3 regions of the Stenotrophomonas sp. STEN018 genome follow, and region 3 is predicted to be linked to each of the others. Evidence: riboswitches for the same ligand, from Rfam matches in the RefSeq annotation. Region 3 holds a riboswitch; each other region holds the start of a gene.
What was found. Region 3 has a riboswitch for cobalamin ahead of ACVOMB_RS13300 (CoA-acylating methylmalonate-semialdehyde dehydrogenase). Riboswitches for the same ligand answer to the same signal wherever they lie in the genome.
Positions count from the first base shown of each region.

Region 1: linked by a shared signal. The riboswitch ahead of btuB (TonB-dependent vitamin B12 receptor) and the one ahead of ACVOMB_RS13300 (CoA-acylating methylmalonate-semialdehyde dehydrogenase) in region 3 are both predicted to bind cobalamin.
Region 2: linked by a shared signal. The riboswitch ahead of ACVOMB_RS16060 (ribonucleoside-diphosphate reductase subunit alpha) and the one ahead of ACVOMB_RS13300 (CoA-acylating methylmalonate-semialdehyde dehydrogenase) in region 3 are both predicted to bind cobalamin.

Region 1 is NZ_JBRREK010000034.1:2,692-12,191, reverse strand. Features, by position in the region: gene ACVOMB_RS13815 (heme ABC transporter ATP-binding protein) at 1-152, shown strand, start outside; gene ACVOMB_RS13810 (AraC family transcriptional regulator) at 214-924, opposite strand; gene ACVOMB_RS13805 (TonB-dependent receptor domain-containing protein) at 1,589-4,570, shown strand; gene btuB (TonB-dependent vitamin B12 receptor) at 4,674-6,545, opposite strand; cobalamin riboswitch at 6,661-6,897, opposite strand; gene cobT (nicotinate-nucleotide--dimethylbenzimidazole phosphoribosyltransferase) at 7,180-8,250, shown strand; gene ACVOMB_RS13790 (histidine phosphatase family protein) at 8,247-8,834, shown strand; gene cobS (adenosylcobinamide-GDP ribazoletransferase) at 8,831-9,500, shown strand, end outside.
Region 2 is NZ_JBRREK010000045.1:26,484-35,983, forward strand. Features, by position in the region: gene purU (formyltetrahydrofolate deformylase) at 1-255, opposite strand, end outside; gene ACVOMB_RS16030 (DUF2798 domain-containing protein) at 354-764, opposite strand; gene ACVOMB_RS16035 (LysR family transcriptional regulator) at 757-1,695, shown strand; gene ACVOMB_RS16040 (NADH:flavin oxidoreductase/NADH oxidase) at 1,732-2,856, opposite strand; gene ACVOMB_RS16045 (NAD-dependent protein deacetylase) at 2,916-3,776, opposite strand; gene ACVOMB_RS16050 (acyl-CoA thioesterase) at 3,788-4,192, opposite strand; gene ACVOMB_RS16055 (ribonucleotide-diphosphate reductase subunit beta) at 4,407-5,426, opposite strand; gene ACVOMB_RS16060 (ribonucleoside-diphosphate reductase subunit alpha) at 5,575-7,884, opposite strand; cobalamin riboswitch at 8,156-8,373, opposite strand; gene ACVOMB_RS16065 (DUF2884 family protein) at 8,644-9,453, shown strand.
Region 3 is NZ_JBRREK010000032.1:192-9,691, reverse strand. Features, by position in the region: gene ACVOMB_RS13335 (methylenetetrahydrofolate reductase) at 1-731, shown strand, start outside; gene ACVOMB_RS13330 (hypothetical protein) at 847-1,101, opposite strand; gene ACVOMB_RS13325 (epoxyqueuosine reductase QueH) at 1,142-1,801, opposite strand; gene mmsB (3-hydroxyisobutyrate dehydrogenase) at 1,798-2,688, opposite strand; gene ACVOMB_RS13315 (enoyl-CoA hydratase/isomerase family protein) at 2,702-3,862, opposite strand; gene ACVOMB_RS13310 (enoyl-CoA hydratase) at 3,859-4,671, opposite strand; gene ACVOMB_RS13305 (acyl-CoA dehydrogenase family protein) at 4,668-5,840, opposite strand; gene ACVOMB_RS13300 (CoA-acylating methylmalonate-semialdehyde dehydrogenase) at 5,852-7,366, opposite strand; cobalamin riboswitch at 7,502-7,704, opposite strand; gene ACVOMB_RS13295 (hypothetical protein) at 7,909-8,133, opposite strand; gene ACVOMB_RS13290 (threonine aldolase family protein) at 8,294-9,337, opposite strand.

The DNA of each region.
Region 1 (9,500 bases), on a different contig from region 3:
TTGTGATGCTGTGCGATGGACGCATTGCCGCCGATGGTTCACCGCGAGAGGTGCTGACCCGCGACACCATCGGCAAGGTCTACGGTCAGCCGGTGCAGGTGATCGAGCACCCAACGCGTGGCGTGCCGCTGGTAGTTGCCTGCGACGACTGAGTATCCGGCGGTGCGTGGGCGAAGTCGTGTTCTTCGCACGCATCGCGCACTGGCGGGATGGCTACTTCGGCGCTGCCGCCAGCGCCCGATAGTCGCGCGGCGTCATGCCAACGGTGTGTTTGAACTGGCGCGCGAATGCACTTTGGTCGGAGAACCCGCAGGCCTGACCGACGCTGGCGATGCTGGTATCGGTGAACAACATGCGGGTAGCGGCCTCGATGCGGAACTTGGTCAGCAACTGCTGCGGCGTCAGCTGAAATACTTTTTTGAACAAACGCTCCAACTGCGCGACCGAGACGCCACTCTTGCCGGCCAGCGTGCGCACGCGCAGCGGCTCGTGGAAATGCGCCTGCATGTACTCCACTGCAGCGTGCAAGCGCTGGAATGATGAATCCTCGCGGTCGGGTTGGCCAAGATCGCGTGAGATACCTATCAAGCCAACGATGCGGTTGTCCTCAATCAGCGGCTGCTTGAGGGTGAGGCACCAGCCTGGGCTGCGGTTTGCATAGAGCTGCAGCTCAAGCATGTCTTCGATCACTTCGCCGGTCAGCACGCGACGATCCTGCAGGATGTAGCGCGCGGCCAGGTGTGCAGGATAGAGCTGCAACACGCTCCTGCCGACGATCTCCTCGCGGCTCTTCTTCGCCAGCCGTTGCATCAAGGTCTGGTTGACGTGGGTGTAGCGACACTCGGTGTCCTTGATGAAGAACACCACGTCTGGAAGTGGGTCAAACATGCGCACCAACACCTGCGGTGACAGGGTGACAGTCATGGCGTTGCTCTCCGTTGCAGAGCGCACACCCTGCCATTGCGGCGGCCGTCTCTCAAGCGGAATTAGTATGCTGAAATCCGCATCGTGCGAGCAAAGATACACCTAGCGCGTGGTGGTGGGTCCAGTGGAGTATTGAACCCGAAATGTACGGTCATGAACTCCTTTCGTTCTTGCGTATGTATACAAATCAAATGGTTGCAATTGTTACCGGTTGTGTGGATTTTTTGCGCCCTTCCCGTTGATCAGCGGGAAGGCGCGCGTCGATAACCGTCCGGGGGCTGGTATTAGGCGGATCTAAAAACCTCGGCCGGTTATGCCAAGGTAGTGCGTGTCTGCCAGAACCGGCATACCCGATGCTGGATCCGGTTCGGGTTTGTGCGTGAATGTTTTGCCTTCAGTCCAGCCTCGTTCGCGGCCATCAGGATCGTGACTGTTCCATCTGCTGTAGACCTTCGCGTTTGCCCGCGCCGAGGTCCGTTGGAGTGTGCGCGAGAAATGGGCGAAGTCTTCGCGAAGCAGTTGATCGGTATTGTGCCGTCGTCGACCTGCAGCCGTTGCTGAAGCCGCACTTCAATCAAGGCGAGGCGCTGGGCGGGCGCGGTCAGAAGCAGATGTTGTTGATTGCTGAATTTTCGTTGGACATTTCATATTCGAGGGGAAGTAGATGAAAACGAACGATCCCGCCAAGCGCTTGCCGTGTCGTCGGCGTGGCCAATTGGCTATAGCTGTAGCTATCGCGCTGTGTTCCACCGCCATCGGCTCGGCCTGGGCGCAGGACGCAGCTGGGGAGGCCGCGAAGGAACAACAGGCTACTGGCGCGGAAGCGAAGAATCTCGATGCCGTGATCGTGACCGGCTCGCGCATCCGGCGTGAGCCGGGCTTCGAGGGCCCAGCGCCGGTGACGGCAATCAGTGCGGAACGGATCCAGGCCTCCGGCTATACCCAGATCGCCGATCTGGTGAACCAGCTGCCCAGCTTTGCTGCGACCCAGACCAGTCAGACCGCCAACCAGACCGGCAACGTTGGCGTCAGTGCACTGGACCTGCGTGGCATGGGCGTGCAGCGCACGCTGACGCTGGTGGATGGGCGTCGCCAGGTTGCATCCATCCCCGGCACCGCCGGTGTCGACGTAAGCGCACTGCCTGCAAGCATGATCGAGCGCGTGGACGTGGTTACCGGTGGCGCCTCCGCGCTGTATGGCGCCGATGCCGTCAACGGTGTGGTCAACTTCGTCCTCAAGCGCGACTACGAAGGCCTTGAAGCCAGCGTCCGCTATGGTGATTCTTCGCGTGGCGACATGCCTACCTATACCGGCGACGTTCTGTTCGGAAAGAACTTCGCCGACAACCGCGGCAACTTCACCCTGTACGGCTTCTGGGAAGAAAATTCCGGCACCGTGCGCGGCCAGGACCGTCCTTGGACCGCCAACGGCTATCCGTATTACGCCCGTGCCAAAAGCACGGATCCGTATGTGATCCTCGACAACAGCCGCAACGTCTATAACTCGCCCAATGCCACCGTCTTGCTGGGCAACTGCAGCGCGGCCAACGCCGCCAACTGCCTGTACACCTTCAATCCGGACGGCTCGTTGCGCCACTCGCAGCTTGGCCCGGGTGGGCTGACCAACCTGAGCTCAGGCTTCAACGTGCTGCAGCAGGGCACCACCGATGGCGGCGAGTTTGGCGGACGCTACGATTCCTGGTACCTGGTGACGCCATCGGATCGTCAGACAGTGCGCTCGACGCTGGATTTCGACGTCAACGATGCGCTGCGCCTGGTTGGCACGGTCAACTATTCGCAGAGCCAATCTGAAGCCTCCTGGCGCTCGCTCAGTACCTACGGTTCGGGTGGCAGTGAAGTGGTGCCGTACTACAGCCCCTTCATCACCCAGGAAATGATCACCGCCAACGGTGGTGCATTCACCGATGGCATCGCTTTTGGTCGCCACTTCGATGAAGAGCTGGGGCATATGCGCCAGCAGACCGACCGCAAGCTGTTGCAGGCCACCGTAGGCGCGGAAGGCTATTTCGACTTCTTCGGCCGCAGCTGGAACTATGAGGCTTACTATTCTTACGGACGCAGCCGCCAGCGCACCCGCGAACTCAATGCCGGTTCCTACGACCGGCTGCTGTCGGGGTTGAATTCCTATGTGGATGGCGCCGGCAACCCGATTTGCCTGGATGGGCCGGCTGGCTGCGTGGCGATCAATCCGTTCAAGCGGCTGACGTCGGAGATGGTCGACTGGCTGACCTATGACACCGACTGGTCCACGACCACACTTACCCAGAAAGTTGCATCGGCCTATGCCTCTGGCGGCCTGTTCGACCTGCCCGGTGGTGAAGCCAAGATCGTGGTGGGTGCGGAGTACCGCAAGGAACGCAATGAGATCGGTACCATCGCTCAGTACGACCCGACCAACCCGGCGTATGACCCCAGCCTCGGCACCACGCAGAGCAGCTTGACCGGCGAGTTCAGCGTCAAGGAAATCTTCAGCGAGTTGAGCCTGCCGTTGCTGTCAGGCGTGACCGGTGCCGAGCGCCTGTCGCTGGAGCTGGCCGGGCGTGTGTCGGACTACAGCACCGCCGGCCGCACCACCACTACCAAAGTTGGCTTGGAGTGGGCGCCGATCGATGACATTACTCTGCGTGGCACCTATGGCAAGGCAATCCGTGCGCCCAATATCGGTGAGCTGTACACGGCGGGCAGCGTGTCCTCGGCGTGGATCTACGATCCCTGCAACGACTATGCGTTGGCCAACCGCACCAGTACGACCAGCTACACGGCGGGCAACTGCGCGGCCATCAGCCCCAGCGATACCAGCGTCGGCAACTACTGGCAGTGGAAGGACATCGTCTATTCGGGCAACGTCAACCTGAAGCCGGAAACCGCCAAGACCACGACCTTTGGCGTGGTGCTGCGGCCGCGCTTCATTTCCAACCTGACGGTGTCGGCCGACTATTACAAGATCGACCTGCGCGGGGTGATCTCCACCCTGGACTACCAGACCATCCTCAACCGTTGCGTCGACCAGGCCAGCCTGGACAACGCTTTCTGTGATCTGGTCAGCCGCGACTCGGCTGGCGATATCGTAGAAGTTGCCGTGCAACAGCTGAACCTGTCGCAGAGCATCGCACGTGGCGTGGACATCAATGCCAACTGGTACTACGACCTGGGTGGTGTAGCCAGCTCCAATGCGGGCCGCATCCTGGTGGATCTCAGCTACGGTCGTACCCTGGAACGCAAGTTCGTCGCCGATCCGTTGAATCCAGATGACGAATGGGATTACCTGACGCTGTGGGGCACGCCGAAGTGGAAGGGCACGGTACGTACCGGTTGGTCCAATCCCAAAGCCAGTTTCTACTGGACCCTGCGGCATGTATCGAAGATGCGTGGCAGCAATACCTCCACCGCAAGCTACGCGCGTGAGTGGGCCGGCAATACGTTCTACAGCGACTTCTACGCCAGCTATCAGCTCACGCCGAAGTTCAGTGTGTTCGGTGGCATGAACAATGTGTTTGATCGCGCGCCGCCACGGGTGCCGGGTGCAGAGGCGGGCGGCGCCGGCTTCAATCAGACCGGCTATCAGGCAGCGGTATATGACGTGCTGGGCCGCACCTTCAACATCGGCGTGCGTATGAAGCTGTAACGATCTTTGGCGACTGCAAAAAGAGCAGGGCCGACGGGATGACCGTCGGCCCTGCTTGTTTTCACACTGTTGGAAGCCGCAGCTGCGCTGGGGCTTCGCAGGCTCAGTTGGCCTTGCTGTTGTAACGCAGGGTCAGCTGGTACTCGCGGCCCGGCTGGTTGTACCAGGCAACGGTTTCGTATTCGCGGTCGAACACGTTGGCGGCCTTGGCCTGCAGGCTCCAGGCATCGTTGATGGCGTATTCAACGCGCACATCCATGGTGCCGTAGCCGGCCAGACGCACGCTGTTGGCAGCGTTGTCGAAGCGGTGGCCGCTGCCGGCAGCGGTCACGCCCAGGCGCAGCGGGCCGAAGCTCTTGTCCACATCCAGACGGCCGCTGGTGCGCGCGCGGCGGGCCAGCAGGTTGTCGTAGGTGGCAGCGCCGGAGGTATGGTCGCGCGGGTCGGTGAAGCTGGCCTGGGCGTTGATATCGAAACCAGCCAGCGACAGATAGCCGGTCAGCTCGGCGCCGCGGATGCGGGCTTCGGCAACGTTGACCAGGTCGAAGTTGCTGTCATAGCCGATCAGCTGGTCGACGCGGGTTTCGTAGGCGTTGAAGGTCCAGTTCCAGTTGTCGGCGTACTGCGCGATGCCCAGGTTCAGGCTCTTGGATTCTTCCGGCTTCAAGTTCGGGTTGCTGAAACCCGGGTAGTACAGGTCGTTGAAGGTCGGTGCCTTGAAGCCGGTGCCGGCGCTGGCGGTCAGGCGGAAGCCGTTGCCAAAGGCGAAGCCGTAACCCAGGCTGCCGGTGGTGTGGTTACCGAACTGTTCGTTGTCGTCGTTGCGCACGCTGGCCTGCAGCGAGTGCGCGCCAAACTGGCCCTGGTACTCGGCAAACACGCCAAGGTTGTCGCGCTGGTCGATGTCGAACGCGGTGGAGCTGGTGACCTTGTCGTTCTGCCAATCGGCGCCGGCGGTGATCTGCTGGCCTTCGGCGAAGCTGAAGTCGCCCTGCACGCTGGCGGTGTCGCGGCGGGTATCGAAAGCGCTGGCGAAGCGGCGGGTGCCGTTGTTGGCATCAGCAAAGTAGTTGTCGGCTTCGTCGCGGTTGCGGCCAACCTGCGCGCTGAGGCGGAAGCGGTCCGATGCAGCCCAGGCGAGCTTTGCACCATAGACCTGCTGGCGGTTGTCGGCTTCGTTGCCGCCGAAGATGCTGCCGTCGTATTCGTTGAAGCTGTCGGCGTTGAGCACATGGCCTTCCAGGCTCAGCGTGTCGGTCAGGGCATAGCCGCCGCGCACGTTGATGGAGGTGTTGCGGTAGCCATCGCGGTCCGGCTCATCGGCGTAGCAGCCAGCGCCCCAGCCAGCGGCAGTGCCGCGGCAGGCGTTGATGCCGTCGGTCTTCTGGTAGCCGCCCTGGGCCGAGATCCAGCCACGCTCGCCGCGGTTGCTGAAGCCGGCGCTGACCTGGCGCAGGTTGTTGCTGCCGGCGGTGATTGCCAGGTTCTGCTGCAGGCCCTGGCCAGCGTTGCGGGTGAAGATCTGGATCACGCCGCCAATGGCCTCGGAGCCGTACAGGCTCGAACGCGGGCCGCGCACGATTTCAATGCGTTCGATCTGGTCAACCGGCAGGTCCTGCAGTGCGGCCATGCCGCTGGTGGCCGAGGCCACACGCACGCCATCTACCAGCACCAGCACCTGGTTGGAGTTGCTGCCGCGCAGGAACAGCGAAGTGATCTTGCCGGCGCCGCCCTGGTTGGCGAAGTCCAGACCAGCGCGGCCGCGCAGCAGGTCCTGCAGCGAGTTGGCCTGGCTGTGGTCGATCTGCGCACGGTCGATGACCTGTACCGGCACAACGCTGTTTTCGATGGAGACCGGGGTACGGGTCGCGGTGACGGTGACGTCGTCCAGCTCGGTCGGTGCGTTCTGCGCGGCGGCAACGCCCGGCAATGCCAGGGCAAGGGCGAGCGAAAGGGTGTGGTAAGACAGTTTCATGGAAGCTCCTGGGCCTGCACGCTCCCGCGCAGGCGGATTGGGGAGGCTGCCAGAAGAGGGAGAAGACGGAGGCGGCGCACACGGCGCTACAGCCGCCGCCATGCCCTCCGCATCGCAACCAGTCGGCTTTCGGGCCGGTCTCCGGACTCGCAGGCGAGGCGGCGTGTGCCGCTTCCGTCCAGACGCCTTCCCGTGCCGTGCACAGTGGCGCCATGTCTGGACTTGTCCTGCTTACCGTTGCGGGGGCAGCGCCGGAATGGCTGCACGCTGGAGATCCAGCAGTGCGCGGCACCGGCTTCCCGTTTCAACCGACCAGCAATGCCGGGCGGTCACCTGAAAGTGCGCGCATTCTATGCCATTGCCGCCAAGGTTGCCGGAATGGGCGGCAACGGCGGCCGTACCGTTGCGTCGGTAGCCAAGGTTCAAGACAGCCCGGACATGCGCAGTGAGCCCGGGAAGTGCAGGGCGCTGCAGCCCGCATCGATGCTGCAATCGCATTCCCCGGGAGCGCTGCGCTTACCCGGGCTACGTGTTGCTGGAGTTGGGTTTGAGCAGTGACTGCCGAAGCAGGTCATGCGCAGCACTGTTGCTGAATGGCTAGAATGCGCGCTGCAAACGCAGTATCGGAAGTGTCGTGACAGAAACATGGTACGGGCAGGCCTGCGGCCAGCCTTCGCAGGAATACCGGCAGCGTGCGCTGCTGCGCCAGCGCCAGCTGACCAAGCCGGAAGGCGCGTTGGGTCGCTTGGAGACCTTGGCCGTTGAGCTGGCCGCGCTGCAAGGCGTGGATCAGCCGGTGGCGCAACGTGTGCCGGTGGTGGTGTTCGCTGGCGATCACGGTGTGACCGCGCAGGGCGTGTCGGCCTACCCGGCGGAAGTGACGGTGCAGATGCTGCACAACTTTGCCGGCGGTGGTGCTGCCATTGCGGTGCTGGCGCGCGAACTGGGCCTGCCGCTGCACGTTTGGGATGTGGGCAGCCGCGCCACCGCGCCGATTGCCGGCGTGGTCAGTGCCAAGACGCTGTACGGCACTGCGGACTTCAGTACCGCCCCGGCGATGTCGGTTGCCGATCTGGACGCTGCCTTCGATGCCGGTCGCCGCGCGGTGGAAATCGCCTGCGCCGACGGTGCCGATCTGCTGGTGTTCGGTGAGATGGGCATCGGCAACACCACCGCTGCCAGTGCGGTAGCCGCCGTGCTCGGCCCGTTGCCGTTGGACGAGTTGGTCGGCGCTGGTACCGGCCTGGACGCGGTACGCATGGTGCAGAAGAAAAATCTGATCGCACGCGCGCTGAGCCTGCATGGTGAAGCGATCAGCACGGCCGAGTCGCCCGCGTACGAAGCGTTGCAACGTGTGGGTGGATTGGAGATCGCAGCGATCTGCGCGGCGATGATTGCCGCTGCGCAGCGTCGTATTCCAGTGTTGGTGGATGGCTTCATTGTCTCTGCTGCGGCATTGGCGGCAGTGCGCATCAATCCGAGTCTGCGGCCGTGGCTGCTGTTCTCGCATCAGTCGGCCGAGCGCGGTCATATCCGCCTGTTGGAAACGCTGCAGGCACAGCCGTTGCTGTCGTTGGACCTGCGTCTTGGCGAAGGCTCCGGTGCCGCGCTCGCGTTGCCGCTGGTACGCATGGCCTGCGCCCTGCACAACAGCATGGCGACGTTTGCCGAAGCGGCGGTCGCTGATCGCGGTGGCGGCCGATGATTCTGGATCTGCTGCGGCATGCTTCCACCGGACGTGCAGGTCATCTGGACGGTCGTACCGATCCGCCCTTGATCGAAGGCGCGATGGATGCGCTGTACCGCTGCCATGCCGGCATCGGCTGGAGCCGCGTGATCAGCTCGCCGCGCCGGCGCGCGCTGGACACCGCGCATGCGCTGGTGGCCGGCAGCAACCAGTTCTGCGAAATCCATCCGGATTGGGCCGAGCTCGACTTCGGTGATTGGGACGGGCTGCATTTCGATGAACTACCGGCCGAGCAACTGGCCGGGTTCTATAGCGAGCCGCACGATGTGGTGCCGCCCAACGGCGAATCCTGGCAGCAGTTCCAGGCACGCGTGGAAGAGCAGTTGCATCGGCTGGTGGACGAAGATGATGGCGACGGCCAGCCGGTGCTGGTCGTCAGCCATGCCGGCGTGTTGCGGCTGGTTGTGTCGCGGGTCTGCGGCATGAGCCTGTCTTCGCTGTGGGCGATGCGTATTGATTACGGCACCCGTGTGCGCCTGCGCGTGGAGCGTGGCGAAGACGGGCAGTTGTGGGGTGAATTACTGGAGTTGCGACAACCATGATCGGACGCCGCCTGATCCTTGCCATTCAATTCCTGACTCGGCTGCCGACACCGCAGGTGCGCGATTTCCGCCAGGAAGATCTGAGCAGATCGGCGGTGTACTACCCCTTGGTCGGCGTCATCATCGGCGTGCTGCTGGCGCTACCGCTGTATGGCTTGGCTGATCGTCCATGGTTGGCCGGCGCATTGACCTTGCTGGTCTGGGTATGGGTGACCGGCGCGCTGCATCTGGATGGCCTGGGCGATGTCGCCGATGCCTTCGGTGCGGCGCATCGCAACCCGCAGCGTTTTCTGGAAGTACTCAAAGACCCGCATATGGGCGTGTTCGGCGTGGTCACGCTGATCATGCAGCTGCTGCTCAAGTTCGTGTTGCTGACCGAGCTTGCGGTGGGCCCGTTGTGGTTCGGCATCGTGCTGGTGCCGGCGTGGGCGCGTTGGGGCACCTTGTGGTGGAGCCAGCGCATACCGTCGCTGCATGGCGATGGTTTGGGTGAGCGTTTTTCCTGGCAGCTGCGACCGTCGGCGATGTGGTTGTGGGCGGCACTGCTGGCCGCGATCAGCGCGATTTTCGCCTGGCCGTTGTTGCTGGCGCTACTGCTGGTGCCGCTGGTTGCGCTGTGGTGGAAGCGCAAGCTTGGCGGCATCTCCGGCGATGGCCTGGGCGCCA
Region 2 (9,500 bases), on a different contig from region 3:
GCGGCGCGCATCGTGCAGCTCCCATTGCATCGCGAATTCCTCGCCCAAGCCCTGCAGGCGCGCGCGCACCGCCGGCTCGTCACCGGCTTTGTGCATGTCGAAATGAACACGCAGGAAGAAGCGACCGCTTTCGTCGTCACCAAACTGCTGCGCATCGAGGATGTTGCAGCCCGCCTCGAACAGCAGGCCGGACACGCGATAGACGATGCCGGTGCGGTCCGGGCAGGAAAGGGTGAGGATGAAATCAGGACGCATGGCCAACAACATTTATCAGTGGGGTCGTGGAAAGTAACCGTTCCGGTCGATTCCCGGCAAAGACAGTTGCAGCTGACACGATTTACCCATCGGCCGGCTCAGTGCGGATGCACCGTCAGCGCCACCAGCCGCATCACCAAGGGCCGCACCACCAGCACGCAGCAGAATGCAGTCGGCATCGCCAGACAGTAGGCAGAAAGTACCCGCGCCGGGAACTGGCCATCGATGCCTGCATTGGCGGCTGTGATCACCAGGCACATCAGCATGGCCATGATCGAGGCCATGAAAAAGGCGAATACATAGGGAGTTGCGCGTGCATCAAGTTTCCAACGGGCAACGGCAACAGGGCGGGGCTCGAGCATCCAGCGGTATCCATGCAAGCAGCAATCAGGCGCTGCGGGCCGGGCACGATAGTCGGCGACCCGGGTGACGGCTAGATCGCGCGGGCTTGGCGCTTTATAAAGATTTACTTTGTCATCCTCCCGGAAAATGCCACCCGGCATGAACATTCTCCAATCCATCCGCAGCTTCATCCGCACCGCCGACGCCGGCAGTCTGGCTGCTGCCGCGCGCACCCTGGGCATCAGTGCGGCGGCGGTGGGCCAGAACATCGCCCGGCTGGAAGCGCATCTGGGCGTGCGCCTGTTCAACCGCACCACCCGCCAGCTGGCCCTGACCGAACGTGGCGCGCTGTACCTGGCGCAGGTACGGCATATCGAGCGCGACCTGCAGCGTGCCCAGGCAGCCGTAACTGATCCGGACGCGATACCCGCCGGCCGGCTGCGCATCGCCAGCAGCGCGGCGTTCGGCCGGCATGTGCTTGCGCCGTTGCTGCCAGCCCTGCAGCAACGCTATCCGCGACTGGAAATGGAACTGTTGCTGGCCGACCGCAGCGTCGATCACGCCCACGAAGACGTCGATGTCAGCATCCGCATCGAGCCGCAGCTGGAAGAAGGCCTGGTGGCTCGGCCAATCGCACAGGTGCCGTTCGTGTTCTGTGCCGCACCGGCGTATCTGGCCATTGCCGGCACCCCGCGTACACCCGAAGAGCTGCGCGAGCATCGCTGCCTGTTGTTCCGCTACCCGCTGGATGGGCGCTACCTGCGCTGGGGTTTCGTCCGCGGCGGCCTGCGCTTTGATGCCGAGGTGCAACCGGCATTGGTCAGCGACGATATCGATGCATTGGCGGCCATGGCAGCCCGCGGCGGCGGCGTGACCCGGCTGGCAGCCTTCGTCGCCGCACCTTATCTGGCCCGCGGCGAACTGCAGGCCTTGTTCCAGAACGAGTCCGCCACCGATGTGCAGGCCTCGCCGGAGCCGATGCGTTTGTTCCTGTGCGTCAGCGACCGCCGCGACCTGACCCCGAAAGTACGCTCGCTGCTGCAGCACATCCTCGATGCCCTGCCGCCGGCCTGGCGCATCGACATCGACCACGCCTGAGCGCCAGCGGCATGCCGCTGACGCCCGGCTTCGGGCTCAGCCTTGCTCGGCGAGTTTGAACAGCCCACGCGCTGCATGCGGCTCGCTGCGCAGATACTGCGGCGCAACCGTCACCTGCGCACCCAGCGCCGCGGCTGCATGCCATGGCCAGCGCGGGTCGTACAGAATGCCGCGGGCGATACCAATCGCGTCGGCCTTGCCTTCAAGCAGAATCTCTTCGGCATGCGCTGGCTCGGTGATCAGGCCCACTGCGATAACCGGCGTAGCGATTTCAGCCTTGATCGCAGCAGCCTGCGGCAGCTGGTAGCCGGGGCCGACCGGAATCTGCTGCCGTGGGTCCAGCCCGCCACTGGAGACATGCAGGAAATCATTGCCGCGTGCTTCCAGTGCCTTTGCCAGCACGATGCTCTGGGCGACGTCCCAACCACCGTCCACCCAATCGGTGGCAGAGATGCGAACGCCCAATGCCACATTTTCTGGCACCACCGCACGCACCGCGTCGAACACCCGCAGCAACAAGCGCATGCGGTTCTCCAACGAACCGCCGTAAGCATCATCACGCTGGTTGCTCAGCGGCGACAGGAACTGATGCAGCAGGTAGCCATGTGCGGCATGCAGTTCAATCAGCTCCAGACCGAGCCGCACTGCGCGCTTGGCCGCAGCAACAAAGTCTTCGACCACCGCATCGATGCCGGCGCTGTCCAATGCTTCCGGGACGGGATCACCGGCCTTGAACGGCAGCGCCGACGGCGCCAGCACCTGCCAGCCATGCTCCTGCTCCGGCGCGATCGCGCCACCTCCATCCCAAGGGCGCGCGGTGGACGCCTTGCGCCCGGCATGTGCCAGCTGCACGCCAATCGGCATGCTCGACCAGCGCCGCGTCGATGCCAGCACCTTGGCCAAGGCAGCTTCGGTGGCGTCGTCCCAGAGCCCGAGATCGGCCCAGCTGATGCGCGCGCGCGGCTCGACCGCAGTGGCTTCGATGATCAACAGGCCGGCGCCGGACTGCGCCAACTGGCCCAGGTGGATCGTATGCCAATCGGTCGCCTGCCCGTCCTGCGCCGAGTACTGGCACATCGGCGCGATCACGATGCGGTTGGCAAGAGACAGCGGACCAAGCGACAACGGTGAAAAAAGCTTGCTCACGTGGGAGACGTCCATCAACGGTGGGGGCGCTCATTGCACGCCGTAGCGGGCCCTGATTCAACCGGGGTGATGGATCACTGCGTCTTGGTACCGTTCAACAGGAAGGCAAGTGCCTGCGCGCAAGGCATTTCCACCTTCAACGACAGCAGGTGATCGGCGCGGGTGCGGCCGAGATTGACCGCGGCTATCGGCAAACCGGCCTTGGCGGCTGCATCGACGAAACGGAAGCCCGAATACACCATCAGTGACGAGCCCAGCACCAGCACCGCATCGGAACGCTGCAGATGCTCATGCACCGCCGCGACGCGCTCGCGCGGCACGTTCTCGCCGAAGAACACCACATCCGGCTTCAACACGCCGCCACATGCCTCGCAGGCAGGCACGCTGAAAGCGGAGAAGTCGGCTTCCAGATCGGCGTCACCATCGGGCGCGATGCCCGCTTCCAGCACCTCCCAGCCGGGGTTGGCGTGCAGCAGGCGTTGTTGCAGCAGCTCACGGGAGCTGCGTGCTTCGCAATCCATGCAGCGCACCTGATCCAAGCGGCCATGCAGATCGATCACGGTCTGGCTGCCGGCAGCCTGATGCAGGCAGTCCACGTTCTGGGTCAGCAGCAGCTCGATGCGACCATCGGCTTCCAGCGCCGCCAGCGCATGGTGCGTGCCATTTGGCAGGGCCCGACCGAAACGCGGCCAGCCCAGCAGGCTGCGCGCCCAGTAACGCTTGCGGGTTGCTTCCTCGCCCATGAAGGACTGGTAGCTCACCGGCGGTGTGCGCTTCCATTGGCCATCGCGGTCGCGGTAGTCGGGAATGCCGGAATCGGTACTGCAACCGGCGCCAGTGACTACGAACAGGCGTCGATGACCGGCAATGAACTCCGGCAGCTCGGTGATCACCGCCGGCGACAAATGCCCGACCTGTACCGAAGAAGTACTCATCGCCTTGCGGCTCAGGCCTGCATCGGCAACGCCGGCACGGCGGTCGGATGACCATCGCCATCAAGCGCGATCATCACGAAGCTGCCCTTGGTGCACAGCTTGCGCTCACCGCTATGCAGGTCTTCGGCAATCAGCTCGACTTCCACATGCATCGAGCTGCGCCCGACCTGGACCACCCGGCCGATGGTTTCCACCATCTGCCCGATGCGGATCGGCAGCTTGAAATCGACCTGGTCCGAGCGTGCGGTAACCACGGTGCAACGCGAGTAACGGGCGGCGGCGAGGAATGCCGCCTTGTCCATCCACGCCAGCGCCTGGCCACCGAACAGCGTACCCATGTGATTGGCATGGTTGGGAAATACGATTTCCGCCATACGGACTTCGACCGGCGGATTGGTGTCGACGATGGGGGTCATGGGGGTATCACCTGTAAGTTGGCGCCGATGATACGCCCGCAAAGCTGTGCGGCTTGTGTACGCGCCTGCAGCTCTTGTAGGAGCGGCGTAAGCCGCGAAGCCGATAAAGCCTCGGAAGCCTGAAAGCCCCCCTCCCCAACCCTCCCCTTCACCTGCGGTGAAAGAGAGGGAGCCAAGCACCCTCCCCTGCGCTTCGCGCAAGGGAGGGTGTCGATCAAAACGCCATATCAAACGCCACTTCGCCCTGCACGCCCACCTGGTAGGCAGAGGCGCGGCGTTCGAAGAAATTGGTCAGTTCCTGCACGTCCTGCAATTCCATGAACGGCAGCGGGTTACGCACGTTGTACTTCTTGGCCATACCCAGCTTCAGGAAATGGTTGTCGGCACAATGCTGCAGGTACTCGCGCATGTCGCGGGTGGAGATACCGGCCACGCCACCGGACAGCACGTCCTCGGCGAACTGCACTTCGCACTCGATGGCCTCTTCCAGCATCTGGTAGACCTCCTGCTCCATCTTCGCGTCGAACAGGTCGGGCTCTTCGGCGCGGATCTTGCGCACGCATTCGAAGGCGAACTCCATGTGGCAGCTTTCGTCGCGGAACACCCAGTTGGTGCCCGAGGCCAGGCCCGGCAGCAGGCCGCGCGAGCGGAAGTAGTACACATAGGCGAAGGCGGCAAAGAAGAACAGGCCCTCGATGCACGCGGCGAAGCAGATCTGGTTGAGCAGGAACTGGCGGCGATCGTCGCGGGTTTCCAGTCGCTTGGTGTCCTGCAGCGCATCGATCCACTTGAAGCAGAACGCGGCCTTCTTCTTGATCGAATCGATGTTCTCAACTGCAGCGAAGGCCTTGAAGCGCTCTTCCGGATCCGGCAGGTAGTTGTCCAGCAGGGTCAGGTAGAACTGCACGTGCAGCGCTTCTTCGTACAGCTGGCGCGACAGGTACATGCGCGCTTCCGGCGCATTGAGGTGCTGGTACAGGTTCAGCACCAGGTTGTTCGACACGATCGAGTCGCCGGTGGCGAAGAACGCGACCAGGCGATGGATCAGGTGCTGGTCGGCCGGCGACATCTTCTGGTGCAGGTCGGTGATGTCGATCTGGAAATTGATCTCCTCCACCGTCCAGGTGTTCTTGATGGCGTTGCGGTACATCTCGTAGAAGTCCGGGTAACGCATCGGACGCAGGGTCAGCTCGAAACCGGGATCGAGCAGCATTTGACGGGGGGAGTCGGACATTTTTGGTCTCCATTCCCTTCTCCCTGCGGGAGAAGGTGGCGCGCAGCGCCGGATGAGGGTTGGTTCCTGAAGGGCTGGGTCTGCTTGCTTTCAAAGCGCCCTCACCCCAACCCCTCTCCCGCGGGCGGGAGAGGGGCTTATGCAGTGCTTATTGGCAGGCTTCGCAGGCTTCCGGGTTTTCCAGCGAGCAGGCCACGGCTTCCACCGGGGTGTAGCTGCTGACCGTGGTCTTGGCGATCTTGGTGGCCGGGCGCGAGCGCAGGTAGTACGTGGTCTTGATGCCCTGCTTCCAGGCGTACATGTACATGGACGACATCGCGCCGATGTTCGGGCTTTCCATGAACAGGTTGAGCGAGGCCGACTGGTCGATATAGGCACCGCGTGCGGCGGCCATGTCGATCAGCGAACGCATCGGCAGCTCCCATGCGGTGCGGTAGATGTGGCGCAGGGTTTCCGGGATCTGCGGTAGGCCCTGGATGGAACCGTCAGCCAGCTTGATCGCATCGCGCACTTCAGGCGTCCACAGGCCCAGCTGCTTCAGCTCGGCAACCAGGTGACGGTTGATCTGCAGGAAGTCGCCGGACAGGGTCTCGCGCTTGAACAGGTTGGACACCTGTGGCTCGACGCACTCGTAGCAGCCGGCAATCGAGGCGATGGTTGCGGTCGGGGCGATGGCGATGATCAGCGAGTTGCGCAGGCCATGCTGTTTGATGCGCTCACGCAGTGCGTCCCAACGCTCGACATCGCTCGGCACCACATTCCATGCGTCGAACTGCAACTCGCCGTGGGCAGCGCGGGTGTCGTTGAACGAGGGGTGCTTGCCGCGTTCCTGGGCCAGTTCGCAGGACACTTCCAACGCGTGGAAATAGATGGCCTCGGCGATCTTGGTCGACAGCGCGCGCGCTTCGTCGGAGTCGAACGCCATGCGCTTGCGGAAGAACACATCCTGCAAGCCCATGCAGCCCAGGCCGACCGGACGCCAACGCAGGTTGCCGCGGCGTGCGGTTTCGATCGGGTAGAAGTTCAGGTCGATGACGCGATCGAGCTGACGCACGGCCAGGCGCACGGTCTCGGCGAGCTTTTCGAAATCGAAATCGCCATGCGCGTCGAGGTGGTTGCCGAGGTTGATCGAGCCCAGGTTGCAGACCGCGGTCTCGTCGTTGGAGGTGATCTCCAGGATCTCGGTGCACAGGTTGGACAGGTGGATCACGTTGCCAGCGCGCAGGGTCTGGTTGCTGGCCAGGTTGCACTTGTCCTTGAACGTCATCCAGCCGTTGCCGGTCTCAGCCAGGGTGCGCATCATCCGCGAGTACAGCTTGCGTGCCGACACCGTCTTGCGCGCCTTGCCCTGGGTTTCGGCCTGCACATAGGCCTGCTCGAAGGCCGGACCGAACAGATCGGTCAGCTCCGGCACCACGCGCGGATCGAACAGCGACCATTCCTGGTCGGCCTCGACGCGCTGCATGAACAGGTCCGGCACCCAGTTGGCCAGGTTGAGGTTATGGGTACGGCGCGAGTCATCACCGGCGTTGTCGCGCAGTTCGAGGAAGTCCTCGATGTCGGCGTGCCAGGTTTCCAGATAGACGCAGGCCGCGCCCTTGCGCTTGCCGCCCTGGTTGACCGCAGCCACCGAGGAATCCAGCGTCTTCAGCCACGGCACGATGCCGTTGGAGTGGCCGTTGGTGGACTTGATCAGCGAGCCGCGCGAACGCACGCGGGTATAGCTGACGCCGATGCCGCCACTGAACTTGGACAGCTGGGCGATATCGGCATAGCGGTCGTAGATGGATTCCAGCGAATCCTGCGGCGAGTCCAGCAGGAAGCACGAGGACAGCTGCTCGTGGCTGGTGCCGGCATTGAACAGGGTCGGGCTGGACGGCAGGTAGTCCAGGCTGCCCAGGCGCTGGTACAGCGCCAGTGCTTCGGGCACGTCCTCGCTCAGCGCGCTGGCAATACGCAGGAAGAACTGCTGCGGGGTCTCGATGACCTTGCGCGAATGCGGATGCCGCAGCAGGTAGCGGTCATACATGGTGCGCAGGCCGAAGTAATCGAAGTTCAGGTCGTAGCCCGGATCGATCGCGTCGTTGAGCTTGCGTGCATTGACCTGCACGAAGTTGAGCAGGCGGTCGTTGATCAGGCCGACTTCGTGGCCACGGCCGACCGACTGCGAGAACGCATGGATTTCCTGGCCGGAGACTTCCTTGCCGATGAAGTTGGCCAGCAGGCGCGCGGCCAGGCGGCCGTATTCGGGCTCTTCGCCGATCAGCAGGGCGGCGGTACGGATCGACAGCTCATCCAGTTCCTGGGTGCTGGCGCCGTTGTACAGGCCGGAGATGGTGCGCGTGGCCACCCGCATCGGGTCCACCGCGTGCAGGCCTTCGCAGCAACGCTGGATGGCGCGGACAATCTTGTTGAGGTCTACCGGCTCGGTGCTGCCATTGCGCTTGGTCACGCTCATGGCGGTGGCGGTCGGCGGCGGGGTCAGTTCAAAACCGGCTTCAGCCGGAGCGACGTCAGTATGAGTGGCAGTCACGACGATGGTGTCCTTGCAAACGTTATGCACGCAGCTCCTGCCCGCGCAGGAAGCAGAGCCGGTACGGAGCAGCGAGCATGGAAGGACGGCGTCGCAGCAGCCGCGACAGCGCACGACCAGGAGTCGGCAGCAGCCACAGCACCACGTCACCAGCCGTCTTCCCCTCGAAGACACCGCAGCCGGCACCACGCGGTGTGCATCGCGTGGCTGTCGGCAGGTCTTCGGACTCATGGGCAGGAAGGCGGGGGCCTTCTCCTACTCCGCCGCTTCCCAAGGCGTTTGCCTCAGTGCTGTTGGCGGGGTCGTTCCCAATTACCGCTGCGGGGCAGTGCCGGACTAGCCTTGAAGGCATCACCAGCTTCCCTATTAATCCGACGGAAAAATCCCGCCAGAACCGACGGAGCACAAGATAGTGGGGGTGTATGACAGGGTCAACACCAAATCTAGTATTTCTTTGCCAAGCCTTGCGGCACAAGGCTTGGACTGTCTGGCACCCGCGCCGGACACTGCAACCTGCTCGAACGGACTGCGCAGTCAAGCCTTTTGCAGAGTTTTTTTGTAGGGAAACCACCTGACTTGATAACGTAAATTTCTGATGAAATTTCCGGGTATGACTTCCGGCCGACGCAGCCCTTGCCGCGAGCGGCCAAGCTGGCCGCAACCTCCCGCCACGAGCTCGCCGCCATGCGCCTGCTGCCCATCGCCACTTCGCTGGCCCTGCTGCTGCCGCTGGCAGCCCAGGCCGCTGCGGTCAAGGCACCGGAGCTGTCCGCCGACCAATGCGGCGTATCCACCGACTACAACGTGCTGGTCGACGGCGGCGGCATCTGGCTGCGCCGCGATACTCTGCCGATGCGCGAGATCGTGTTCCACGATGGCCAGCTGAGCATCGACAACCGTATGCAGACGGTATCGGCCGCCGATGCACAACGCCTGCGCGCACTGGAGAACGGCGTGCGTCAGCTGATGCCAGCGGTAACCGGCATCGCCAACGAATCGGTAGGCATCACCTTCGACACGCTGGATGCGGTTTACGAAGCACTGACCGGCGATGCCAACTCACGCAAGGTGCGCAAACTGCGCAAAGAAGCCCAACGCTTCGTTGACACCACCATCGGCCGCGGCCGCTGGGAGCAGGAGTTGTTTGATGATGGATTCGACGCCCGCGTTGAAGCCGCCGCCGAGAGCCTCACCGGCTCGATCGCCCGCAGCGTGTTGTGGACGGTATTCACTGGCGGCGAAGACAAACTGGAAAAACGCACTGAAAAACTCGACGCCGAACTGGAGCAGCGCCTGCAGGGCCGCACTGTTGCCTTGGAGCAGCACGCGCGTTCGTTGTGCACACAGGTGCAGGCGCTGGACCGCTTGCAGTCGGCACTGGAGTTCCGCCTTGATGGCCAGCCATTGCAGATGATGCGCGTGAGCGGAGATACCGCGACGATGGCGGCAAGCGATGACCGTCAGGACGACAGTATTCCGTTGCCAGCGCGGTAAAGCCCGCTTTTGGTAGTGCCGAGCCATGCTCGGCAGGGGCATTGCCG
Region 3 (9,500 bases):
TTCCCTACCTGCCGGGTGAAGACAACGCAGCCCGGTTGGCTGCAGCCGCGACAGTTCGTGGATTGGGCTTTGAACCCATGTTGCATGTACCGGCACGGCGCATTGCCTCACTCGCTGAGCTGGAGTCGTTCATCATTCGTGCGGTTGATGAGGCCGGTGTCGAGCGTTGCTTTGTGATTGCCGGGGACTCGCCAAACCAAAAAGGTCCGTTTGCGGATAGCGCATCATTGATTGAAACCGGCGTGCTCGAACGCTTAGGCATCAAGCTCGTTGGTGTGGCCGGGCATCCGGAAGGTCACCCGGTGATGAGTGAAGGCGAGCGCTGGGAGATGCTTGCGCGCAAGTGCCGCAGCATCGAAAGCCGGGGCATGGCACCGCTGATCGTCACCCAGTTCGGATTTGATGCGGACATCGTGCTGATGTGGTTGGCGGCACTGCGAGAGCGCGGCATCGAGTACCCGGTGCGTGTGGGCGTGCCAGGTCCAGCAGGGGTTGCGGTACTGGCGCGCTACGCGGCGATGTGCGGCGTCAGCGCGAGCGCGTCAATCTGGTCCAAGTACGGTATTTCGATTGGCAAGCTGTTTGGAACGGCGGGACCGGATCGGTTTGTTGATCGCCTGGCCAGCGGGCTGACGGAAGCACATGGAACGGTGAGCCTGCATGTCTTCCCGTTCGGCGGTATCGAAAAGTCCGTGGACTGGGTGGAGCATTACCGCGCCCGTAGCCAGTAGGAACGCAGGAGAGGCACCAAACAACGCCGCAGCCTATGAGGTGGTTGCGCGTATGTAAGTATGAGCAGGGCTGGCCAAAGAGTCAGGTGCCGCGTGTGTCCGACCATTGCCAAGTTCATCTGCGACCGGGTCGCGCTGCCCGCTTGACGATCCGAGCAGCGATGGCATGACCCGGATGCAGCGCCCGGGCCAGAACCAAGGCTTCGCGTCGGTTGCTCGCGCGAATCGGCTCGACGAACGCTAGTTCCTCGGCGTACAGGATTACCGCATCGGCGGAAAAGCGCTGCTGCGACTTCTGTTTCAGGAGATCCTGGAACAACGCTTCCTTGCCTTGGTGCACCACCGTGACCAGGTAAGTGGGCTTTGCCATCAGCCCGCTACCTGTAGAAGTAAGCAGGCGCCGCGCAGACTCATCCTTCGGCATCCTCAGTGCCGTAGAACTTTACCCCGAAGCGGATCTTGTCGCGCCCCAGATCACGTCGATGGCGATTGCTGTCGCGCAGCGAATACACGCAACCGCAGTATTCCTGCTGGTAGAAATTCTCGCGCTTGCTGATTTCGATCATGCGCGAGCTGCCGCCGCCCTTGCGCCAGTTGTAGTCCCAATAACTGAGTCCGTCGTAGGGAGCAGCGGCGCGATGACCGCAGTCGTTGATCTGCGCCATGTTCTTCCAGCGCGAGATGCCCAACGAGCTGGTCATGACCTGGAAGCCATGCTCGTGCGCATACAGCGCACTGCGTTCAAAGCGCATGTCAAAGCACATGGTGCAACGGATGCCGCGCTCGGGTTCGTTCTCCATGCCCTTGGCCCGCGCAAACCAGTTGTCGGTGTCGTAGTCGGCATCAACGAAAGGCACGCCGTGTTTCTCGGCAAAGCGGATGTTCTCCTGCTTGCGGAGCTCGTATTCCTTCAATGGGTGGATGTTGGGATTGTAGAAATAAATGGTGTAGTCGATGCCCGATTCGACGAACGCTTCCATCAGCTCGCCCGAGCAGGGCGCACAGCAGGAGTGCAGCAGCAGCTTATGCTCGCCGTTGGGGAGAACCAGCTTTTCACGGCTGCTGGTCATGTGGTTGCTGTCATCAGCTTGATCACGCTGGAGAAATCCAGTCCGCCATTGCCTTGGCGGCTGTTCATTGCGTACAGATTGCGGGCCAGCTCTCCCAGGGGAATGGTGGCGCCCATTGCCACCGCCGCTTCGGCTGCTAGCCCTAGGTCTTTGAGCATCAAGTCGTTGCCGAAGCCACCGCTGTATTGGCGCGAGGAAGGCGCGTTCTCAAGTACACCAGGCCACGGATTGCAGACTTCGGTGGCCCAGCTGCGGCTGGTGCTGACGGCCATCATCTGGGAAAGCGCTGCCGCATCCAGCCCATGCGCCGCGCCTAGCGCCAGCGCTTCGCCAGTGGCGGCCATGATTACGCCCAGCGCCATGTTGTTGCACAGTTTGGCCACCTGGCCGGCACCGCTGCCTCCCATGTGGAAGATGTTCCTGCCCATGGCGGACAGCACCGACCGGGCGCGCTCGAGTGCATCGTTGTCGCCGCCGACAATGAAGGTCAGCGTGCCGGCAACCGCACCGGCGGTGCCACCGGAGACCGGCGCGTCGATCATGGCCAGACCATGCGCTGCCGCACTTTCTGCCAACTTTCGTGCAGACGCTGGTGCAATGGTGCTGCAATCAATGATCAGGGCGCCGGCGGCAATGCGGGCCAGCAGGCCTGCGTCGCCGAGGTAAAGCCCTTCTACATGGCGGCTGGCCGGCAGCATCGAGATGACGATATCGGCATCAACAACCGCTTCGGCGGCGCTGGGCGCGGCCGTGGCGCCGGTGGCAACGGCGGTCGCGATCGAGGCAGGGGAGAGGTCGAAGACATTCAGCAGATGGCCGGCCCTGACCAGATTGGCGGCCATAGGGCCACCCATGTTGCCAAGGCCGATGAAGGCAATGCGGGACATAACTGTTTCTCCGTCAGCGGCCGAGATCGGCCAAGGGATGTGCGTCGGCTGGCCATGGCGCGGCAAAGAATGCCTCCGCCCAGACCGATGTTGCGGTGGCCAGCGTTGCCGGCTGCCAGCGTGGGCTGCGATCCTTGTCAATAAGCAACGCACGGATGCCCTCGGCAAAATCACCGTGTGCCGCGCAGTGCAGGGCGACGGTGTACTCAATGCGGAAGATGTCGGCCAGCGACAAGGCTGCGGCGCGCTGCTGCAACTCGTAACCCAGGCGAGCAGAGCCTGGAGAGCCTGCGGCCAGCGTGGTCTGCGCAGTGCGCAGCCAGGGATCGTCACCGGCATCGAGCGCGGCAATAGCGCCGACAATCGCCTCCAGTGTGTCGTGCGCGCAGATGGCGGCTAGGCGCGGTGCGTTGAGCTGTAACGGTCCAGGTGAGGTAGCTTGGGTAAAGCGAGCGAGCACTGCATCCAGCTGTGCATGCTTGCCGTCGGCGATCCACGCTTCCGCTGCCAACGCCTCGAATACGTCACTGCGCCGTGCTTCGGGAATGAACACGTCGGCCATGCCCGCGTGGATGGCATCGCCGGCGTCCAGCGGCGCGCCAGTGAGCGCCAGGAACAGACCGGCACGCTGTGGCACGCGATGCAGCAACCAGCTGCCACCCACGTCCGGGAATAGTCCGACCGTGATTTCCGGGAAGGCCAGCTTAGAGCGTTCGCTGACAACGCGGTGGCTGGCCCCGGACATCAACCCTATGCCGCCGCCCATCACGATGCCGTGGCCCCAGCACAGTAAAGGCTTGGGGTAGGCGTGGATGTTGTAATCAAGCCGGTATTCGGTTTCAAAGAAGGCTTCTGCGTGAGGATTGCCGCGCGGGTCGGCGAAGGCATCGCCTTCCCAACGATTGCGCTGCTGGTGCTCGCGCATGCCGCGATACAGGCCATGCAGGTCGCCGCCTGCACAGAAGGCCTTCTCGCCCGATCCCTGAAGGATGACCAGGATGATGCTGTCATCGCTCGCCCATTGGCTGAGTTGCGTGCTCAACAGCCCTGCCATCTCCAATGACAGGCCGTTGAGAGCCTTTGGTGAGTTCAGCGTGGCGATGCCCAGGCGCATACCATTGCTGGTAGCGCGTTCCTCGAACAGAACCGGTGCCTCGGTAGCATCCGCGTTCATGCGTTCTTCCATTGCGGCGCACGCTTTTCGAGGAAGGCGTTGACGCCCTCGGCCTGATCTGCGCGGTCGAACAGATCGACGAACGCTTCGCGCTCGGCAAGCAGCGCGGTGGTGTGGTGCTGATTGCGGGTGGCCTGCACCAGACGCTTACAGGCCGCCACGCTGCTGGGGCTTTGCTTCCCCGCCTGCTTGGCCCAATCGAGAGCGCGTGCCTTGGCCTGGCCTTTGGGGACCACATCTTCGACCAGCCCAATCCGGTACGCGGTGCTGGCATCGACGCGCTCACCCAATAGAATCATGCGCTTGGCCCAACCTTCACCGAGCAGACGCGGCAGGTTCTGGGTGCCACCGGCGCAGGGCAGCAGGCCAACGGTCGCTTCGGGTAGCGCCATCTGTGCCTGTTCTTCGGCGATGCGCAGGTCGCAGGCAAGGGCGCATTCCAGCCCGCCTCCCATTGCGTAGCCGTTTATCGCTGCGATCGACACACCGCGGAATGCGGCCAGTGCTTCGAATGCGTCCCCGAAGCGGCGTGCGGCTTCCCGTGCCAACGCCTTGTCGCCACTGGCGAACTGCTTGAGGTCGGCACCGGCGCAGAAGAACTTTTCGCCTTCGCCAGTGACAACCAACGCATAGATGCCATGGTCTTCGTCAAGCGCCTTGATGAGCTCACGTAGCGCTGTCAGGCTATGCACCGTCCAGGTGTTGGCCGGCGGGTTGGACAGGGTGACCACGGCCGTGTGGTCGTCGATCTCCAATTTCAGACCAGCCCATTCACGGCTGCGGTAGTGATTGTTGGCGGCAACGGTCATCGCAATTCCTCTTCGGTATTCAACAGATGTCGCGCGACGATCACGCGCATTATTTCGTTCGTGCCTTCCAGAATCTGGTGTACGCGGCAGTCGCGCAGCAGGCGCTCGATGGGGTATTCGCGCATGTAGCCATAGCCGCCGTGCAGTTGCAGGGCGTCGTTGCATACGGAAAATCCGGCATCGGTCGCGAAGCGTTTGGCCATTGCACACCAGACGCTGGCATCGCTGGTGTGTGCATCGAGCTTGCTTGCTGCCGTATGCACCATCTGCCGCGCGGCAACCAGTTGGGTTGCCATGTCGGCCAGTTTGAACTGCAGTGCCTGGAAATCGGCAAGCTGCTTGCCAAACTGGCGGCGTTCACCCAGGTAGCGGCGCGCGGCGTCGAGTGCACCCTGCGCCGCACCCAGCGAGCAGGCCGCGATGTTGAGGCGGCCACCGTCCAGGCCCTTCATGGCGATTCTGAAACCTTCGCCTTCTTTGCCCAGCAGGTTGGCCGCCGGCACGCGCACGTTTTCGAAAGTGACGCCGCGTGTGGGCTGGCTATGCCAGCCAAGTTTTTCCTCCTTGCGGCCGTAGATGACACCGGGGGAATCGGCGGGGGCGGCGCAGGCGCTGATGCCGCCTGCGCCCCCCCCGCCGGTGCGCGCCATGACAACCAGCATGTCGGTCGCGCCAGCCCCGGAGATGAAGGCCTTGCTGCCATCCAATAGAAAGTTGTCGCCCTCACGTACTGCGCGGGTCCGCAGCGAGGCGGCATCAGAGCCCGAATCTGGTTCGGTCAGGCAATACGAGGCCAGCTTCGCACCACTGGCTAGCGCCGCGCCCCATGTTTCACGCAGGGCAGGGAGGGCATGTGCGGTCAGCATCCACGTCGCCATGTTGTGGATGCTGATGAAGGCGGTAGTCGATGGATCGGCCGCTGCCAGTTCCTCGAACACGATGGTGGCGTCGAGCCGGCTCAGCCCACTGCCACCGGCGGCTTCGTCCACATACAGCCCGCAGAAGCCCAACTCGCCAGCCTTGGCAATGGCGTCGCGGGGGAAGATGCTTTCGGCATCCCACTGCGCAGCGTGCGGGGCAAGTTCGGCCAGCGCGAAATCATGCGCGGCCTGACGGAAGGCGAGCTGGTCTTCGCCCAGCGGCGGCGGCAGTACGGCGTGCAGGGTCATGACGGCGGCCATCACTTCAGGTTGATCGTGGTGTTGACGCCATGGGCAGCGGTGTCGTCATCGAACCAACGTGCGGTCACCGTTTTGGTCTGGGTATAGAAGGTAACCACCTGCTTGCCATAAGGGCCGAGGTCGCCAAGTTTGGACGCACGTGAACCAGTGAACGAGAACAGCGGAACCGGCACGGGAATGGGTACATTGATGCCAACCTGGCCAGCGTCGATCTCTTCCTGGAATTTGCGCGCCGCTGCACCGCTCTGGGTGAACACCGCAGTGCCATTGCCATTGGGGTTGCCATTGACCAGTGCGATAGCATCTTCCAGCGTTTCCACTTCAAGTATCACCAATACAGGGCCGAAGATTTCCTCGTCGTAGATGCGCATGCCCGGCTTCACGCCAGAAAAAATAGTGGGCCCGATGAAGTTGCCGCGCTCGAAACCAGGCACGACCGGTCTGCGCCCGTCGAGCTCCAGCGTCGCACCCTGTTCCAGTCCGGAGGCGATCAGCGCCTGGATGCGTTCGCGGGCGGCGCAGGAGATAACAGGGCCGACATCAGTGCCTGGCTCGGTGCCAGCATTCACTTTCAGCGTCTTCGCCTTGGCGACGAGGTCGTGCAACCAGCCGCGTGCCTCAGCCACCAGCACCACGGTCGACGCTGCCATACAGCGTTGCCCGGCTGCGCCGAAGGCAGCTCCGGTCATTGCGTTGAGGGTCTGTTCCTTGTTGGCATCAGGCAGTACCACAGCATGGTTCTTGGCGCCCATCATGCATTGCACGCGCTTGCCGGCCAGTGAGGCACGGTTGTAGACGTGGGTGCCGACCCGGGTGGAACCGACGAACGAAATTGCCTTGATATCGGGGTGATCGCAGATCGCATTGACGACCTGCTCGCCACCGTGGACGACATTGAGCACGCCCTTCGGCAGGCCGGCCTCCAGGGCCAGCTCGACCAGCCGCATCGTCACCATCGGATCCTGTTCCGACGGCTTGAGCACGAAGGTGTTGCCGGTAGCGATCGCCATCGGAAACATCCACAGCGGGATCATCGCGGGAAAATTGAACGGCGTGATACCGGCGCATACACCCAGTGGCTGCAGCAGGGTATAGGTATCCACGCCGTTGGCGACGTTGTTGGCCATCTCACCCAGCTGCAGATTGCCGATGGCGGCGGCGTGCTCGACCACTTCCAGGCCACGGAACACATCGCCCTCGGCATCGGGCAGGGTCTTGCCCTGCTCGGCGGTGAGAGTGGCGGCCAGCTCGCCCATGTGTTCACGGATAAGCTGCTGGTACTTCAGGAAAATGCGCGCGCGGGTGCCAATAGGCGTCCTGCGCCAGCTCGTGAAGGCCTCTTTTGCAGCAGCGACTGCCGCGTCAACTTCAGCGGTGGTGGCGAAGGGAACCCGCGCCAGCACTTCCTGCGTTGCCGGATTGACCACGTCAGACCATTGGGTACTGCCGGACTCGACAAATTCTCCGTCGATCAGCAGCTTGACCGTTGCGGCATTGACCGCAACACGATGCATCTCATTCATTTCCCGTCTCCAAATCGCACACCCGCGAACAAAGGCGGGGTGGGGGACAGGACAAGATGACGGGCACAGACGGCGGCCCAATCAGCTCGCCGAGTCGCCCACCGCAACGCCCGAGATGGATGTCTTTCCAGACATCCCGCACAGGCCGGTCTCCGGGCTTGCGAGCGATGCATGACGCATCAATCCGACACCTTCCCGCGCCAAGCGCAGTGGTCATCCGTCGGGCTTTCTCGCCTACCGTTGCGGGGGCAGCGCCGGCATCTGACCGGCTTCCCGTTTCACCCTGCGCACCATGACGGCGGCAGGACACCTGTGATGTAGCGGAGTCTAGGAGTTGGTATCAAACGAAAGCAAGCTGCAATGCGCAATGGCGGTTCAGCGTCGCGAAACGCAACGAAACCACCCAATTGAACGATTTGAGGGTGTGAATCTCGAACAGGTGTTGGTTGCCCGGAATGGATAAAGCGACGCGTGGCCCGATAGAAGATCCGTACAAAAGCTGGGAAGATCTACACAAGCCAGAGGTCATGAGATCACTCGATCGCGCGTAACGTTGTTAAAACTGACGCGATAAGGATTGCAATCATTGCGCCATAAACAAAGACCATGGCCACCACGAGTTCCAACAAGGTGGCACGCTTTTCCTTCCAGATGAAGCGCATTATTCCCCAAAGTCGCGGATACCCGTGGATCGATTCGGACTTGAGTCGATCACGCTCTTGCGCTATCGCGGCGGAATGACTGAAAGCGTTGCCCATGAAGTTGTTGATAATAGCGATAGCCGCTACGACGCATATCGCCGAAGCCGTGGGCTAGTATCAATGCTGTCGCTCGAATTGTTTCCTGCGTGGCATTACTCAGCGGTGTCTGCGTTGAGGAAACCAGCACCTGGGTGAGTTCTCGGCGGGGTCATTGTAACTAAGCCATGGCGGTGCGCAGCTCATCCAGGAATGCGTCCACCTTCGCTTCCTCGGTGGCCCAGGAAGTTACCAGTCGGATCACAGAGTGACCCGCATCCGCCTTGTCCCAAATGTAAAACGCAAAGCGTTTCTGCAGCGCGCTCACTGCACGGTCGGGAAGAACCGCAAACAGCTGATTGGTTTGCGCTTCGGCCACCAACTGGCCGCCAGCCTTCAGAATTCCATCTCCCAAACGTGTTGCCATGGCGTTTGCATGCACGGCCAGTTCGAAGAACAGATTCCTATCTCCGAAAAGTGCTTGGAACTGGATGCCGAGCAACCGTCCTTTGGCCAGCATCCCGCCGCGTTGCTTGAGATTGAATGCGAAATCTTCTGTGAGGGCCGGATTGACAACCACAATAGCCTCCCCGAGTAGCGCGCCCACCTTGGTCCCACCAATCCAGAACAGGTCGACCAACTGAGCGATATCGGCCAGAGTCATGTCGTTTTTGCGGGAAGCCATTGCGGCGCCAAGTCGCGCGCCATCGAGGAACAGGATCAGCCCATTGGCCCGCGCCAACTCGGAAATCTCCTTCAGCTCACCCAAGGTGTAGACAGTCCCGGTTTCGGTCGCGTTGGATAGGTAGATGAGCTTGGGGCGCGCCATATGCGGGAAGTGCGCATTGGAGGCCAAGGCGCGCTTTATCTCGACAGGAGTGATCTTGCCGTCGACTGCTGGAACCGTAATGAGCTTGTGGCCGGTGGCCTCTATCGCGCCGGCCTCTCGCGTCACGATATGACCCGATTCGACACAGATAACTGCCTCATGTGGCCGCAGGCAGCTCGCAATGGAAACGATGTTCGCCATGGTTCCGCTGGCCACAAAATGCACGGCGCCGGCGAAACCTGGCCCAAGCTGAGCTGCAATCAGAGCCGCCGCGTCAGCACTGTATTCGTCGGCGCCATAGGCGGTCTGCTGGCTCAGGTTTGTCGCGACCAAGCGCTGGAGGATTTCTGGATGGGCGCCCTCGCTGTAGTCGTCTAAAAAGCTGAATTTGGTCATGTCGGTTGGTCTTGCTCAAAGGGGCTGGGCGCACCGGTCAGGGCAAAGTGGTCGCGGACCTGGCCGGTGGATGTTGCATACGATAGGTCCCGCGCCGACCGGTGCCGAACGAGAAATATGGACGCGAGATGTGAATTAAAGTAACAATCCATCCATGTATCGA